2 regions of the Nocardioides sp. Bht2 genome follow, and region 2 is predicted to be linked to the other one. Evidence: predicted binding sites of a transcription regulator. Region 2 holds the regulator's gene; the other holds the start of a gene.
The links. Region 2 encodes LexA, which represses DNA repair genes until DNA is damaged. Its sites were predicted from a motif close to TCGAACANNTGTTCGA; they were not measured.
Positions count from the first base shown of each region.

Region 1 (8,175 bases), on a different contig from region 2:
CTCTACGACCAGGGCATGAAGGACCTGCGCGGCGTCCCGGCTTTCGTCCAGGCGTCGACCGGAGCCCCCTACGCCCTGGGCGAGCCGCTCTCCACGCTGGCGGCCGCGGCTCAGGGCCTCAAGGGCGCCAACGACCTCTTCGACGACACCCCCACCACCGAGGAACATCTGCTGCGCCCGTTCAGCTGGCTGGACGGGAAGGAGAAGGCCAAGTCCGTTCCCGAGGTGACGCTGACGAAGGACGAGAAGGCGGTCGAGGACGCCGACGGCGACTTCGGCGCTCTCGGCTGGCTCTTCATGCTTTCCGAGCGGATGCCGGTACTCACCGCGCTCGACGCCGCCGACACGTGGGGCGGTGACCACTACCGTTCCTTCACCCGCAACGACCGGATCTGCGTACGGACGCACTACCGCGGCGACACCGCGGCCGGAACGACGACGATGCTGAACGCGCTGCGGACCTGGGTCGCTGGCGCTCCCGACGGCACCGCCAGCGTCCGCGCCAAGGCCGACTACCTGGTCTTCTCGTCCTGTGACCCGAAGCGCGCCACCAAGCGCGGCTCCCAGGCATCGGTCGATGCCCTCACCCTGGTCGCCACCCGCTCCGCGCTCGCCGCCCAGCTCGTCTCCGAGGCCGGTCCGGCGTTGAGCACCAAGGCGGCCTGGTGCTTCGGCGACCGGTTGATCCGGGAGTACAGCATCAAGCAGCTCACCAGCGACGCCTTGCCGCCCGGCTTCACCGCCACGGCACAGCGGATCAGCGCCTCCTGCCTCACCGCTTGATGTGAGCTGAGCGCTGCAATTCGCGGCAATTCAGCGCGCTGAGGTCACATTGAGTTGTCGAGGAGGAGGCGCCAGGAGCGCACATGCCCGGCGTCCACGTAGGCCCGATAGGAGCCGCTCGGGCGGCTCTGCGGGCCGAGGTGGAACTGCCCGACGCCGGCTCGGACCAACCACGGCACCTGCTCGGCGACGAGCCCACGACCGGGCAGCAACATCGCGGCCGCGCTCCGGTCACCCTCGGCGAACGCCAGCAGCTCGTCGTAGCCGACGCCGAGCCCACGCGGAGACCCCGAGGCCAGGACGGCGTCCAACCCCGGCAGCGTACGGAGCGCCCGCCACGCGCGTTCCGTCTCCAGACAGTCGTCAATCGCGTCGTTGAAGGTCCACGGCACACCGGGGTTCGCCTCGGCGATCCCCCCGCAGACCTCGACGTCGACGCCCAGTTCGGCGTCCAGGAACCCGAACATCACGCCCTCGGCACCCAGCGCGAGATACTCGCCGACCAGACCGCAGAGCCGGGTGAACTCACCACCGGTGGTGGTCCGCGACTCGTTGAGCCGTAGGGCCACCCGGACCGGGATCGACGCTTCGCGGATCACGCCGAGCGCCTGTTTGAGATCGGGCGAGAGCCCGCTCTCGGTGGTGAGCAGCAGCCGGTCCGCGCCGCCTTCGACTGCACCCGCGACGTCACGTACCTGGCGTACCTCGACCTCAAGTAGCGGTGACATGGCCGCAGCCTATTAGCTCAGAACCCGAGTTCTGCGGTGGTTGACGCACCACAGGCGACGGCGTTTCGCCGACGGCGGCGCTCAGCGCTCGGTGCCGTCCCCGGCGAACTGCACCCACATCGTGAACCGGTCGGCACGGTAGGTGGAGCGGGAGACCTCGACGATCTTGTCGCCGCAGACCGCACGGCGAGCCACCCGGAGCACGGGAGAGCCGACGGCGATCTCGAGCATCTCGGCCTCTTCACCGGTGGCGACGTCAGCGGCGATGGAGTCCTCGGCCCAGGTCGGGTGCAGGCCTCGGCGACGGAGTGCGTCGTAGAGGCTGGTCGGGGTGCCGGACTGGAGGAAGCCGGGGAGCAGGACCTCGGAGAGAAAGGCGTCCTCGATGCACATCGGCTGGGCGTCGGCGCGACGCAACCGCTTCCAGTGCAGGACGGGGTCGCCCTCGGTCAGGTTCAGCACGCGGGCGATGCCGGGGCCGGCCTTCTCGATCCGGGCGATCAGCGTCTGCGACTCCGCGAGCATGCCGCGGGCCTGCATCTCCTCGGTGTAGCCACGCAGGGCACCGACCCGGGTCCGCGGGCGGGCCACGTAGGTGCCCTTGCCGGGGATCCGCTCCAGTAGACCTTCGGCGACCAGCGCGTCGATCGCTTGACGGACCGTCATCCGGGCGACGCCGAACCGCTGCACGAGCTCGCGCTCGGAGGGTGCGGGTGCTCCGACCTCGGCGCCGGCGATCAGGTCGCGGACGTACTCACGCACCGCGACGTGCTTGAGACCCGTCACGTTGCTCAGTACATCTAAATCGCTCACGTTGGCGAGTCTAGAAGTAGCCGGACGCTACCCGCGAGTCTCCCGACCCGATATGACCCAGACGGACTATCAACCTTGCCCTATTGGTCCCACACCTTCCGGACACTGTCCACGAATGCGCCGGTATTTAGTCCGTGGCGATCGCTTGAAGCACGTCGAGCCGGGCTGCACGACGAGCTGGGAAGACCGCGGCGAGCACACCCACCACCAAGGAGAGCGCCAGGAAAGCAGCGATCGCGATCCACGGCACCTGGATCACTTCGAGCCCCTGGGAGGCGAGGTCCTTGAGCAGCACGTACCCGAAGATCAGGCCGAGCAGCACTCCGAGCACCGCGCCGAGGAAGGAGATCACGATCGACTCCAGCCGGATCATCTGCCGCAACTGCCGTCGGGAGAGCCCGATCGCCCGGAGCAGCCCGATCTCCCGGGTCCGTTCGATCACCGACAACGCCAGCGTGTTCACGATGCCGAGCACCGCGATCAACAACGCCAGGGCCAGCAGGCCGTAGATCAACGCCAGGATCCGGTCGATCGGTCCGCGCGCCTCGTCAGCCAGCCCTTCCTGGTCCTTGACCGAGATCAGCTTCTGTTGCTCGGTGAGCCGATCGAGGGCCGTCCGCACCTGGGTACGGTCCGCCCCGGCGTCGAGCCGGATCATCACGTAGTTGTCGACCGGCCGGAAGCCCATCTGCTTGAGCGCCTCCAGCCCGACCACCCACGAGTCACCGAAGAGCTCGTTGTCGCGGTAGACCCCGGCGACCCTCAGCCTCGCCTCCCCGGCGGGAACCTCGATCTTCAGAGTGTCGCCCGGCTTCAGGTTGTCGTCCTTCGCCTGACTCTCGGAGACCAGGACCGCATCGGGCTTCTTCACCTCGGCGGTCGCCCCCGACGCCATCTCGACCTTCACCCCGACGTCGATGCTGTCGGGTTCGATCCCCTGCAGGACGGCGGTGCCACCGCCGGGCTTCTCCACGAACTGGAGCCGGACCCGGGTCACCGCTTCGACGCCGTCGATGCTGGCCGCTTCGTCGGCGATGCTGGGGCTGAACGCCGCCCCGAAGACGTTGGAGATCACGTAGTCGCCGACGAAGTTCTCGGCCACCGCCCGGTCGACGCTGGCCTTCGCGGAGGAGCCGAGCATCGCCATCAACGTGCAGAGCGTCAACCCGATCATCAACGCGGAGGCGGTCGCCGCGGTACGCCGGGGATTGCGCAGCGAGTTCTGGCCGGCCAGCTTCCCGACCATCCCGTACAGCCGACTGAAGAGCAGGTCGGCGGCGTGCAGCAAGGGCCGCGACAGCACCGGGCTGGCCGCCGCAACACCGAGCAGCACCGCCAACGCCCCCAGCCCCAGGACGTAACCGGAGTTCGGCACATCACCGAAGAGCGAGACGGCGATAGCGACCCCACCGAGACCGATCGCGATCACCGCACCGATCAGCCGACGTTGCACGCTGGACTCCGGCAACGCGACGTCGTCACGTAGTGCTGCGATCGGCGCGATCCGCCCGGTCCGCCAGGCCGGGATGGCGGCCGCGACCATCGTCACCACGATCCCGATCGCGTAGGCGAGGAAGACGGTCAACGGCTCGAAGACCATCGGCGTACTGCCGAGGTCGAGGCCGAACTTCTCGAATCCGAGGCGAATCCCGAAGAAGAGCAGGACGCCGAGGCCGAGGCCGAGGGTCGAGCCGACGACGCCGAGGATGAACGCCTCGAAGAGCACCATCGCCTTCACCTGTCGGCGCGACGCACCCAGGGCGCGCAGCAGCGCGAGCTCCCGGCTGCGTTGAGCGACCAGGATCGAGAAGGTGTTGACGATCAGGAACGACCCGACGATCAGCGAGATCACCGCGAAGATGAGCAGGAAGGTGGTCAGGAACCCGATCTGGTCGAGCAGGCCGGTGGCCGCTTCGTCGGCGGCGTCGTCACCGGTGACGGCCTCGACGCCGTCGGGCAGGACGGCCGCGACCCGGTCCCGCAGCTCCTGTTGGCTGACGCCGGGCTTCGCGGTCACCCAGTAGTCGTTGAACGCCTTCTCCCCGTTGAGGAAGAGCTGTTGGGCGCTTGCGGTGTCGAAGACGGTGAGGGTGGCCCCGTTCAGCGACCCGCCTTCACTGAAGCCGAGGATGCCGACCAGGCGCGGCTTGAGCGACGCAGTCTCCGCCGTGGTGGCAAGTTCAACGGTGTCGCCGATCCGGTACCCCGCCTTCTCGGCGGTCGCCTTGTCCAGCGCGATCTCGTCGATACTGCCCGGCTGTCGGCCCTGTAGGAGTTCGATCCCCTTCAGGCCGTGACCGGCCGGGGCGTCGGTGAAGTTGCTGGCGATGGCGGGCGGGCCGTTGCCGCCGATCGGGTCGCCGTCCTTGCCGATCACATAGACGCCGAGTGCGGTGACGTTGCCGTCGACCCGCGCGGCGCCGTCGACCGCCCGCAGTTCCTTGCGCAGCGATGCCGGCAGGGTGATCGCCGACGGCGTCCCGTCGGCGGCGATGCCCCCGGTCGGACGGACCACGACGTCGCCGACCGTGCTGGCGAAGATCGCCGTGAACGACCGGTTGAGCGTGTCGCCGAAGACGAGCGACCCGGTCACGAACCCGACGCCGAGCACGATCGCGAAGGTGCTCATCAGGAGGCGCAGCTTGCGCCCGAGGAGGCTCTTGAGGGAGGCCCGCAGCATTACCGCGCCTCGTCGGCTCGGAGCCGCGGCGCCGTCATCGCGGTCATGATCTCCAGGACCCGTTCGCGGGTGGGCTGACGCAGTTCGTCGACGACCTGGCCGTCCGCAAGGAAGACCACGCGGTCGGTGTAGGCGGCAGCGACCGGGTCGTGGGTGACCATCACGATCGTCTGGCCGTAGTCGTCGACGCTGCGGCGCAACAGGTTGAGGACCTCGGCACCGGAGTGCGAGTCGAGGTTTCCGGTGGGTTCGTCGGCGAAGACGATCGCCGGCCTGCTCACCAGCGCTCGGGCCACCGCTACCCGTTGCTGCTGTCCGCCGGAGAGCTGGTTCGGCTTGTGCGCAAGACGGTCGCCGAGCCCGACAGTGCCGATCACCGTGTCGAACCACCCGGGTTCGGGCTTCTTCCCGGCGATGTTGAGCGGCAGCGTGATGTTCTCCTCCGCCGTCAACGTGGGCACCAGGTTGAACGACTGGAAGATGAAGCCGATCTGATCGCGGCGGAGCCGAGTGAGCTCCCGGTCCCCGAGCCTGCTGAGCTCGACGTCGCCGAGGTAGACCTGCCCGGAGTCCGCGGTGTCCAGCGCGGCGCAGCAGTGCATGAGAGTGGACTTGCCCGATCCGCTGGGCCCCATCACCGCGGTGAACTCCCCGGCAGCCAGCTCCAGGGTGACGTTGTCGAGGGCTCGGACCAGCGCGTCTCCGGCCCCGTAGGTCTTGCTCAACTGCACGACGCGGGCGGCCGGCTCAGCGGTCGGGGTGCTCATGGTGGCCAACCTAGGGGAAAAGTGACCTGCGCCACTCCCCTTTTCTGGCCTTACTCCTTTCCCCCAGCGGGACGTCATACGTTGCGAGGAGGCGCTCCCACGGAACGCATGACGTCGCCACGCGCGCGCGTCTATCGAACAATTGTTCGATGGAAGATGTAACGTGAAGGCGTTCGGGCGGTTCGGGGAGGAGCGTGGGGTGGGTCGGATCGAAGTGCAGAGCACCCTCTTCGACGCCGTCGCGGCGCCGGAGCCTGCCGCCCGTGGCACGTCGCATGACACAGCCGGGGGCGCCGCACTGGCCTCGCTGAGCGCTACCCGCCGAACCCATCTGAGCGCCGGGGCCTGGGTCGATGTTCGACCGAACTGGTTCCAGGCCGCGGACGACGTCTTCGCGGCGCTGGTCTCCGCGGTCCCGTGGCGCGCTGAGCGGCGCACGATGTGGGATTCGGTGGTCGATGTCCCCAGGTTGCTGCATACCTATGCAGCCGGCGACCAGCTCCCGCATCCGGCGCTGGCCGCGGCTCGTGAGGCGCTGAGTGCTCACTACCTCGCCGAGCTCGGCGAGGAGTTCGCAACGGCGGGTTGCTGCAACTACCGCGACGGCAACGACTCCGTCGCCTGGCACGGCGACACGATCGGCCGAGGCCGGACCGAAGACACCGTGGTCGCCATCGTCTCGTTCGGCAATCCGCGGAAGCTGGCGCTGCGGCCCCGGGGCGGCGGCCGCACGATCGGTTTCACCATGGGACACGGCGATCTGCTGGTGATGGGCGGCTCCTGCCAGCGCACCTGGGAGCATGCGGTACCGAAGGTCGCCCAGGCCGGGCAGCGGGTCTCGGTCCAGTTCCGGCCCGCGGGCGTTTTCTGAACTTCGTCCCTGGCCCACCCAGGGCCGACGGAGCCGCTCACCACCAGCGCGCCACAATGGCCAGATGAGCGACTTCCTGTTGTCCGCACGCGCCTTGGTGATGCGCGACCTCGAAGCCACCGGCAGCGCATCGCCGGAGGTTGTTTCGCTCCTTGAGGACATCTTGATCAACCGCCGCTGGTGGTCGGACCAGTGGCCCGCCGGTCGGCAGTACCTTGACGGTCTGGTCGCTCAAGATCTCCAGGACGAACTGCTCGAGCACCGCGGGCGCTGGCCGCTGTGCCCGCGGTGCGACGACGCCGTCCACGCCCTCTACATCCACCCCGAGTTGGGCGGGCCGGACCCGGTCTGGGTCTGCGAGGACTCAGGCACCGTTGTCGCCCCGCTCGGCGACCTCGGCATCCGCGCCACCTGAGCGGACGCCGAGGCAACGCCTCGCGGCGTCTCGAGAGCTACCGCCCCGAGTACTACAGGACCTCGAACCGCTCCACGCGCCACGCGCCACCGATCCGCTTCAGGTCGACGGTCACCATCGCCGCCGAGACGGTCAGCTCCTTGTCGGTGGAGCGCTGGCTCCGCTGGTCGAGAAAGACCAGGAGCTCCGCCGAGTCGTCGGTGACGCGCTTCGCACCTGTCGCCGACACCTCAGCGCTGAGCACCAACTCCTGCCCCGGTGCCTGCTCCATCAGCGTCTTCATCAAGGTGTCGTACTCGGCTCGCGCGTCACCGATGAGGAAGTCGTCGGCAGCGGCCTGGCTGGCCGCCGGATCCGCGAAGTCGTAGCTGAAGACGGAGACCAGCCCGATCGCCGCCTCCTTGATCACCTGCTCTGTCGCTGCCTCGTCGATCAGCGCCTGGTTGTCCGGCGCGTCCTCACGGCTCACGACGTAGCCGCGCCCGAAGAAGGCGACGCCGGCAAGCAGGCAGATCACCGCCACGATCAGCACGCCGTACTTACGCACAGAGGTCATTTGAGGTTCACCCCCACCGTGTTCAGGTTCTCCACCAGCCACTTACCGTCGACCCGGACGAGATCGGCCGCGAACCGGTTGCGCTTCTCAACGGCACCACCCTCAGCAGAGGAGTCGCGGACCTCGGTGATGATCGAGGCGATCACGGTCGCGGTGTCCTCACCGAGTTCGGTGACGGCGACACTCAACACCTTGCCGACGCTGACCGCCTGACTGTCGATCAGGGTCTGCCGCTTCTCGTCTGCCTGATCGGCGAACTGGTCGCCGAGGACGCCGGTCGTCGCCGCCTCCCAGGCGGCGAGGTGCTCGTCGACCTTCTGGTAGTCCATGGTCTGCAGGACGGCGAGATTGTTGCTCGCTGCCACGATCACCGCGTCGCGCCGTTCCGCCCGAGCCGCGTCCGGGTCAGGCTCGGCGTCCCGCCAGAACATGACGCCGAGGACCAGGACGACGAGGCTCACCGCGAGCAGGCCCCACGGTGCCCAGCCGGGGAGCCAGGTGGACGACGTCGGAGCGCCGCCATCACCCGCGGTTTCCTTGCCCGGCACCGGTTCGTCGTCCC
Region 1 is NZ_JBLBWI010000010.1:20,939-29,113, reverse strand. Features, by position in the region: gene ACLM5J_RS13415 (hypothetical protein) at 1-783, shown strand, start outside; gene ACLM5J_RS13410 (copper homeostasis protein CutC) at 828-1,511, opposite strand; gene ACLM5J_RS13405 (GntR family transcriptional regulator) at 1,593-2,324, opposite strand; gene ACLM5J_RS13400 (ABC transporter permease) at 2,452-5,004, opposite strand; gene ACLM5J_RS13395 (ABC transporter ATP-binding protein) at 5,004-5,771, opposite strand; gene ACLM5J_RS13390 (alpha-ketoglutarate-dependent dioxygenase AlkB) at 5,980-6,642, shown strand; gene ACLM5J_RS13385 (hypothetical protein) at 6,707-7,057, shown strand; gene ACLM5J_RS13380 (hypothetical protein) at 7,110-7,613, opposite strand; gene ACLM5J_RS13375 (hypothetical protein) at 7,610-8,175, opposite strand, start outside.
Region 1: the regulator LexA is predicted to act here: its motif matches at 5,906-5,921, upstream of ACLM5J_RS13390 (alpha-ketoglutarate-dependent dioxygenase AlkB).

Region 2 (8,175 bases):
CGGGTCTGGCTCGCGGACCCCTGGTTCGTCGTCCTCGACGAGGCGACCGCTGAAGCCGGTTCCGCCGGTGCCCGCGACCTGGAACTGGCGGCGCTGGCGATCACCGAGGGGCGCGGTGCGCTGGTCGTCGCGCATCGACTCACCCAGTCGGCGACCGCGGACCGGGTCCTGGTGATGCACGACGGCGCCGTCGTCGAGGCCGGTACCCATGCCGAGCTGATCGCCCACGAAGGACGCTACGCCGAACTGTGGGCGGCGTGGCGGCGGGCGTGATCCGGGTGCCACTCGGCGTGAGGTGAACGCGGGCCGCCGTCACCTCACCCGGATCGGCTCGTTGACCCTTCGAGGAGAGGTCCTGCCTTTTCCTCCAAAGGTCCTACCCGACCCCTCCATCCGGCCTAGACTGCCGGGGTCGAAAGGCCCCGAGGGGAGGCGGCCTGAAGCACTCTGGGAGGGGAACCCATATGACGTCGCGCCTTGGCGTAGCCATTCGCTCAGGTCTCGCACTCGCGGTCTCTGCGGCCGGCTTGACCGCGCTCACCACTGTCTCCACGACGACGGCGGCGGAAGCCGCGGTGACGCCCGTGGTCTGCACGGTGAACGCCACCGGGACGACCGGCGCCGTCACCGCTGGCAGCACCTTCACCGCCAACGTCAGCACCGGCGCTGTAGCGCCTAAGGTGCTCAAGGCGCTGGCCAAGGTCTCGATGACCGTAGACAAGGGCGAGTCGCGGGCCTACGAGATCAAGATCAGCCATGAGGGCGCGACCGCCGTCCTGAAGAACGACTGGCTCGGCGACTGGTCCGAGACCAATGAGCCGCTGCTCGGCATCACCTTCGACGACGCCTCCAGCACGTCGATCAACAAGCGCAGCGGGCCTGGCTCGTACGCGCCCAAGCAGAACCTGTCACGCTTCGAGGGCAGGACGGCCGACGGGGCCTGGACCCTGACCACCCCGCGCCAGGTCGGCCGGAGCGAGAACGGCCAGATGCACTCCTGGTCCGCGGTCGTGACCTACGACTGCGACTACGACAAGGATGGCGTCGCGGACACTCGGGACAACTGCCCGACGGTGGCCAACACCAGCCAGTCGAACCTCGACCGGGACGGCCTCGGAGATGCTTGCGACCCGGACATGGACGGCGACGGCGTCCTCAACAACAAGGACAACTGCCCGACCCGCGCCAACGCCAACCAGGCCGACCAGGACAAGGACGGGATCGGCGACGCGTGCGACGCCGACCGCGACGGCGACGGCCTCGTCTCGGGCGACAAGTGCCCCACCGTCAAGGCGAACACCTTCTCCGGCTGTCCTGAGGTCAAGCGCACCCTGAAGGCGAAGTACAACAAGTCCAAGAAGGCGTTCGTCGGCAAGGTCGTCGCCGCGACCTCGAAGACGGCCTGCCAGAGCAAGGTGCCGGTGGTCGTCTACCGCGGCAACAAGAAGGTCTCCAAGACCACTACGAAGAAGAACGGCAGCTTCGTCCTGCCGCGCGGGAAGACCGGCAGGCTGACGGTCTACCTCCCGCCGGTCTACTCGCCGAAGGGTGCCGCCAAGCTGGAGTGCACCGAGCGCTGGTCGCGGAGCTTCACCGTCCGCTGACGCCGCAGCAGCACCGCATCGTTCGAACGCCTCCGGGACCACCCCGGAGGCGTTCGAACATTTGTTCCCCGAAATGCTTGCATCGTTCGAACACATGCTCTAACTTCGTACCTGTGTTCGATCGAACAACTGATCGACTGGCTCCGACGAAGGGATTCTGTCGGAGGTGGGCGAAAGGGTCGGTCTGACACAGCAACCGACCTACTTCCCCCCGGAGGTCTCCCATGAGCACCATCACCGTCGCCGGTCCCCGCATCGCTGCTTCGCGACCCACTCTTCGCCTCACCCGGCGCGGACGGATCGTGGTCTTCGTTGCCGCCTGCTTGATGGTGATGGCCGCAGCGCTCGTACTCGGCACCAGCTCGGTCGCGACCAACTCCGCGGGCGGCACCCCCACCCAAACGGAGATGATCCGCGTCGACCACGGCCAGACCCTCTGGGCGATCGCGGCCGAGATCGCCGACGACGGCGAGGTCCGCGAGATGGTGCAGACGATCAAGCAGCTCAACGCGCTCGACTCCTCGGCCCTGCAGGCCGGCCAGACCCTGCACATCCCGGTCCAGTAGCCAGCCCCGGTCGACACGCCGAGTTCGAACATTTGTTTGAGAGTACCGGCGCCTCTAAGGCAGAGTAGTAAGCCAGTGCCAAGGACTCGGGCACGGACGACCAAGCGGAAGGCAAGTACCCACTGATGACTCCTCGCCACGACGCCCGCAAGGTCAGCGAGCTGCCCGATGGGCCGCCGGACGCCACCGGACTGACACCCCGCCAGCAGCGGATCCTGGAGACGATCCGCGCCTCCCTCGACAAGCTCGGTTACCCGCCGAGCATGCGGGAGATCGGCGAGACGGTCGGCCTGACCAGCTCGTCCTCGGTGGCCCACCAGCTCAAGGTCCTGGAGAACAAGGGGTTCATCAAGCGCGACCCGAAGCGGCCCCGGGCGCTCCAGGTCTTCGAGCCCGGCAACGCCGCAGCCGCCTCCGTCCTCGGTGCCGCCGAGGAGAGCATCATCGATGAGACGGGGATCGGCGACGCCGCTCCGGCTGCGGCCTACGTCCCTGTCGTGGGCCGGATCGCCGCCGGTGGCCCGATCCTTGCCGAGGAGCGGGTCGAAGAGATCTTCCCGCTTCCCAAGACGTTGGTCGGCGAAGGCACCCTCTTCCTCCTGGAGGTCTCCGGCGACTCGATGATCGACGCCGCGATCTGCGACGGCGACTACGTGGTGATCCGTCAGCAGCCGACCGCCAACAACGGTGAGATCGTGGCAGCACTGATCGACGGCGAGGCCACGGTGAAGACGTTGAAGAAGAAGGACGGCGAGGTGTGGCTGATGCCGCACAACCAGGCCTACGACCCGATCGACGGCACCCACGCCAGCATCCTCGGCATCGTCACCGCGGTGCTGCGCCGCCTCTGACGTTCTTCCTTCGCGACTCGATGCCTCACGGAACCCCGTGGGGCATCTGTCGTTGTCAGGGCATGCAGCCTTCACGCTTGCCGACCGCTCCCCTGCAACAACGTCGCGGCCGCGGGCCACGGGCACGGCTCGCTGCGGGCGGTGCGCTGCTCGCACTGGCGACAGTGGGCGCCCTGTCTCCGGGCGCCCCAGCCGCGGGCGACCGCGTCGAGCCACTGCGGACGGCCCGCGGGCAACTCGTCCAGGCCGACGAGCTGCGCCAAGCGGCACGTCTCGCCGACACCAGTGTCTCCGAGCTCCGCGACCTTCTCGTCGACGACCCGACGGTGCGGTTGCACGAGAACGGGCGAGTCGCCTTCGCCGACTTCGAGTCGAGCAACGCCACAGCCTCCGGTGAGGTGACTCGGAGGACCAGCGACGCCAGCTGGGCGACCACCCAGGCCCGGGCGGCAGCGAAGCGGTCCGCGGTCGCGCTGAGCTCGCGCCCATCCTCGCCGCGCACCCTCTACCTCGATTTCGACGGCGAGGAGGTCTGCAACACGGAGTGGAACGACAACGGGCTGCCCTGCGGCACCTATGCCGGGTACGACACCGATGGCTCCCCCGGCTTCTCCGCGGGTGAACAGAAGGCGATCCGTGAGGCCTGGGCGCGGGTCGCTGAGGACTACGCCCCGTTCAACATCAATGTGACCACCGTCCGGCCGCCCGCCAGCGACCTGAGCCGGACGAGCAACGCCGATCAGCGCTACGGCGTGCACGCCGTGGTGACCAGCAGCGTGGCCGCTCGGAACGCTACCTGCGGCGGACCCGGGTGTGCCGGTGTCGCGTTGCTGGGGGTCTTCCCCCGTACCGATGCCAACCACGCCCGGATCATCTGGGCCTTCTCCCCCGAGGTGAACAACTCACCTCGCCAGGTCGCCGACGTGGTCTCTCACGAGGCCGGTCACACGTTGGGCCTTGAACACCAGGGCACTGCCGGCGGTCTGCTCGGTTTCGGCGCGGTGGAGTACTACGCCGGCCATGGGATCTGGGCGCCGCTGATGGGTTCGTCGCTCAACCACCTGACCCAATGGAGCGCCAGCGAGTACAACAACCCGAGCCGTAATCAGGACGACATCGCGCTGATCACCAGCAACGGCGCGCCGCTGGTGCGCGACGATCACCCCAACGGCGTCCGCGGTGTGGAGCGGTTGCGCCGGAAGGTGGCGTCGTCAGGGGTGATCTCCACGCGCGCGGATCGGGACGTCTTCAAGATCGTCACCACGTGTCGCGCGAAGCTCCGGGTCAGCGTCACCCCGGCGGCGAATGGCCCCAACCTCGATGCGGCCCTGTCGCTGCGCCGAGCCGGCAGGACGAAGACCACCACAAAGAACCCCGGTTCGCCGTCCAGCGGCGCCGCTACCGGGCTCAGCGCCTCGATCAGCGGTACCTACGGCATCCGCGGCAAGGCAACCTGGTACGTCACCGTCGACGGCGTCGGTGCCCGCGATCCGCTCACCACCGGCTACAGCGACTACGGCAGCCTCGGCGCCTACGCGGTGCGCGCCACCGGGCGCTGCGTGAAGGGCTGACGGCTCGGCGCCGTCGTCACGGCCACCGAGCTGGGTTCAGTCCTCCGGGTAGTGCGCTTCCTCGGGGATCTCGTCAGGCGGATTGACCAGCTCGTCGCCCTCCTGAAGGTCCTCCTCGACCGGATCCGGGTCGGTGGAGTTGAGCGCGACCTGCTCATTGAGGTACCGCAGTATCACCGCGACGATCGCGGTCACCGGCACCGCCAGGAAGGCGCCGATGATGCCGAAGAGCGAACTGCCCAGGGTGACCGAGAGCAGCACCACAGCAGCGTGCAGGTTCATCGACCGCGACTGGAGCAGCGGCGAGAGGACGTTGCCCTCCAACTGCTGGACCGCGAGGATCACGGCCAACACGATCAGCGCCTTCAGCGGACCGACCGAGACCAGGGCGATCAGGACCGCCAGGGCACCGGCACTGACCGCACCGATGATCGGGATGAAGCCGGCGAAGAAGGTGATCACCGCGAGCGGGAAGGCCAATGGGACGCCGACCGCGATCAGACCGATGTAGATGAAGACCGCGTCGATCGCTGAGACCAGAGCCTGGGTCCGGATGAAGCCACCCAGCGTTGCCCAGATCCGATTGCCAACCTCGTAGAGGTGCGGACCGGCGGTGGGGCCCGAGTTGTTCTTGATCCAGGGCAGGAACCGGCGGCCGTCCTTGATGAAGAGGAAGGTCAGGACCAGGGCTAGCACCAGGTTGAGCACGATGTTGGTCGCCATGTTGACGCCGACCAGGACACCCGAGGCGATGGTGCCCGCGCTGTCCTTGATCTTCTCCTCGGCCGAGGTGAGCATCTCGTCGAGTTGGTTGGCCGAGACCCCGAGGTCGGACTCGGCGAGCCAGTCGCTCAGCCGGTTGATCCCCTTGACGGCGTCGTCCGCGAGCTGCGTGGACTGGTCGGCGACCGACGGCGCCATCACGTAGATCAGCAGACCGATCACCGAGAACGAGCCGAGCATGACGGTGGCCGCAGCCAGCGCCGACGGCAGCTTGAGGTGGCGTTCCAGGAAGTAGGCCGGGGGCTGGAGCACCGTCGTGAAGATCATCGCCAGGGTCACCGGGAGCACGATGCTCCAGGTGTACCGGATCACCAGACCGAGCACGATCAGGCCGAGCACGATCAGCACCAGACGCAGGCTCCAACGCGCCAACCAGGCGGTCCCCCGCCCGATCGTCTGCTCACGCGCCTGAGTGCGTTGCCGGAACTCCTGCTGCGCACGCTGGCGGGCGCGGCGTTCCTCGCCGGCACTGGTCGCGGGCGCTGCGGGGGCGGGTGAGGCCGGGGCCAACTGATCCTCGTTCACAACGGCATTGTGTCAGCCGCGCCCAGAGAGTCCACGCCGCACGCGCCCGCAGGCACTACCCGGCGGCCAGCCGCTTCAACGCGGCGCGCACCAGCTTCGGGTCGTCGGTGGGCCACATCGGCGGCAGACTGGAGCGCAGGAAGCTTCCGTACCGGGCGGTGGCCAGCCGTGGATCGAGCACCGCGACGACGCCTTTATCGCTGGTGGTCCGGATCAGGCGACCCGCACCTTGGGCCATCAGCAGCGCGGCGTGGGTGGCCGAGACCTGCATGAAGCCGTTGCCACCCGCCTGGTCCGCAGCCCGCTGGCGCGCCGACATCAGCGGGTCGTCGGGCCGCGGGAACGGGATCCGGTCGATCATCACCAGCTGACAGGTGTCGCCCGGGACGTCGAGACCCTGCCACAGGCTCAAGGTTCCGAAGAGCACGGTGTGCGGATCGTCGATGAACTGACGGGTCAGCTCCGGCAGCTGGGCATCGCCCTGGGCCAGAGTGGTCAGGTGCGGAAGCCGCTCGCGGACCGCCTCGGCGGCGGCGTCGGCGGCCCGACGGCTGGAGAAGAGCCCGAGTGCCCGTCCGTCGGCGGCGTCGATCAACTCCACGATCTCGTCGAGCTGCGCCTTGCCCAGACCGTCGCGGCCCGGCGTCGGCAGGTGCTTGGCGACGTAGAGGATGCCCTGCTTGGGGTAGTCGAACGGCGAGCCCACGTCGATGCCGCGCCACGGCAGCCGGTCCCCGGCTCGGGCGACTGAGGTGTCCTCGGCCCGCTCAGCACCGATCAGGCCGACCGAGCTGGCGACCGCTTCGAAGTTGCCGCCGAGCATCAAGGTGGCCGAGGCGAAGACCACGGTCTTCTCGGTGAGCAGCTTGTTCCGCATCTGGCTCCACACCTGGAGCGGCGCGACACAGAGCTGCGGTCCGCCCCGGCTCGGTTCGCGGTCGTTGCGCCACAGCACGTCGGCGTCGGAGTTGTTCGCCATCCGCTCGGCGACGTCGAAGACGTCCTGGACCATCGCCTTGGCCTGGTTGCGGGCCGCGTCGACCTCCCCGTCCTTCTCCTTGGGGATCGAGCTGAGCACCTGACGGGCTGCGTCGCGCACCTGGCTGATCGCGTCGTGCAGCTGCTCCGGCATCACATCGATCCGGCCCACCGGGGCTGCCTCCAGCGCCTCATGCAGGACGCCGGCAGCGTCGTCGAGCGAGTCCGCCTCCGCCGCGTCGACCTGACGTTGCGCGCGCCGGGCCGCCCGCTCGACGTCGCCGACGCTGATCTCGTCGGTCGCCGCCTGGGTGATCCGCTGGGTCACCTCGTGGGCCTCATCGATCACCACCGCGTCGTACTCCGGAATCATCGGCACACCTTCGATGGCGTCGATCGCGAGCAGCGAGTGGTTGGTGACCACGAGCTTCGACTTGGCGGCCTTGTCCCGGGCCTGCTCGGCGAAGCACTCCTCGCCGTAGGCGCAGCGGGTCCGGCCCAAGCATTCACGCGCGCTGACCGAGACCTGTCGCCATACCCGCTCGGTGTGCCGCGGCGCGTTGTCGCGTTCACCGGTGCCGCCGGACTCGGCCTCCTCCTCGACCCACTCGCGGAGCTTGACCACCTCGGCCCCCATCGAGCCGGTGGGGACCTCGATCAGGGCACCCTGCTCGTCCGGAGCGCCCTCACGAACCCGGTGCAGGCAGGCGTAGTTGGAGCGCCCCTTGAGCACGGCGAACGACGTGTCGAGCTGCTGGTGGTGCTTGACGGCGTTGATCAGGCGCGGGATGTCCCGCTCGACCAGTTGGTGCTGCAGCGCCAGCGTCGCGGTCGCGATCACCACCCGCTCGGGGTGGAGCAGCGATGGCACCAGGTAGCCGAGCGACTTACCGGTACCGGTGCCGGCTTGGACCAGCAGATGCTGCTCGGCGTCGAAGGCGTCAGAGACGGCCTGGGCCATCTCGACCTGGCCGAGTCGTTCTTGGCCCCCAAGCGCAGCCACCGCCTCGGCAAGGAGCGAGGCGGTGGCGCTTTGAGTCTTCACGGGGTCAGGCACCAGAGCACCTTATCCGCGGGGTCCGGCGTATGGGCATGCCTCCCCGACGGATGCCGCGCAGTACGCATCCCCGTCGGGGAGACGTGCCCTCGCTTAGACGACGGCCCCCGAGTCCTCGGGATCGCGGACCTTCTTCTCCTTCTTCTCACGAGGGAAGGCCTGGAACTTCTGCAGGTAGCTGGCCAGCGGGGTAGCCACGAAGACCGTGGACGCGGTACCGATGATCAGACCCAGCAGCAT
Region 2 is NZ_JBLBWI010000001.1:198,365-206,539, forward strand. Features, by position in the region: gene ACLM5J_RS00995 (ABC transporter ATP-binding protein) at 1-273, shown strand, start outside; gene ACLM5J_RS01000 (thrombospondin type 3 repeat-containing protein) at 465-1,604, shown strand; gene ACLM5J_RS01005 (LysM peptidoglycan-binding domain-containing protein) at 1,829-2,170, shown strand; gene lexA (transcriptional repressor LexA) at 2,296-3,021, shown strand; gene ACLM5J_RS01015 (hypothetical protein) at 3,099-4,592, shown strand; gene ACLM5J_RS01020 (AI-2E family transporter) at 4,629-5,900, opposite strand; gene ACLM5J_RS01025 (ATP-dependent DNA helicase) at 5,956-7,938, opposite strand; gene secD (protein translocase subunit SecD) at 8,029-8,175, opposite strand, start outside.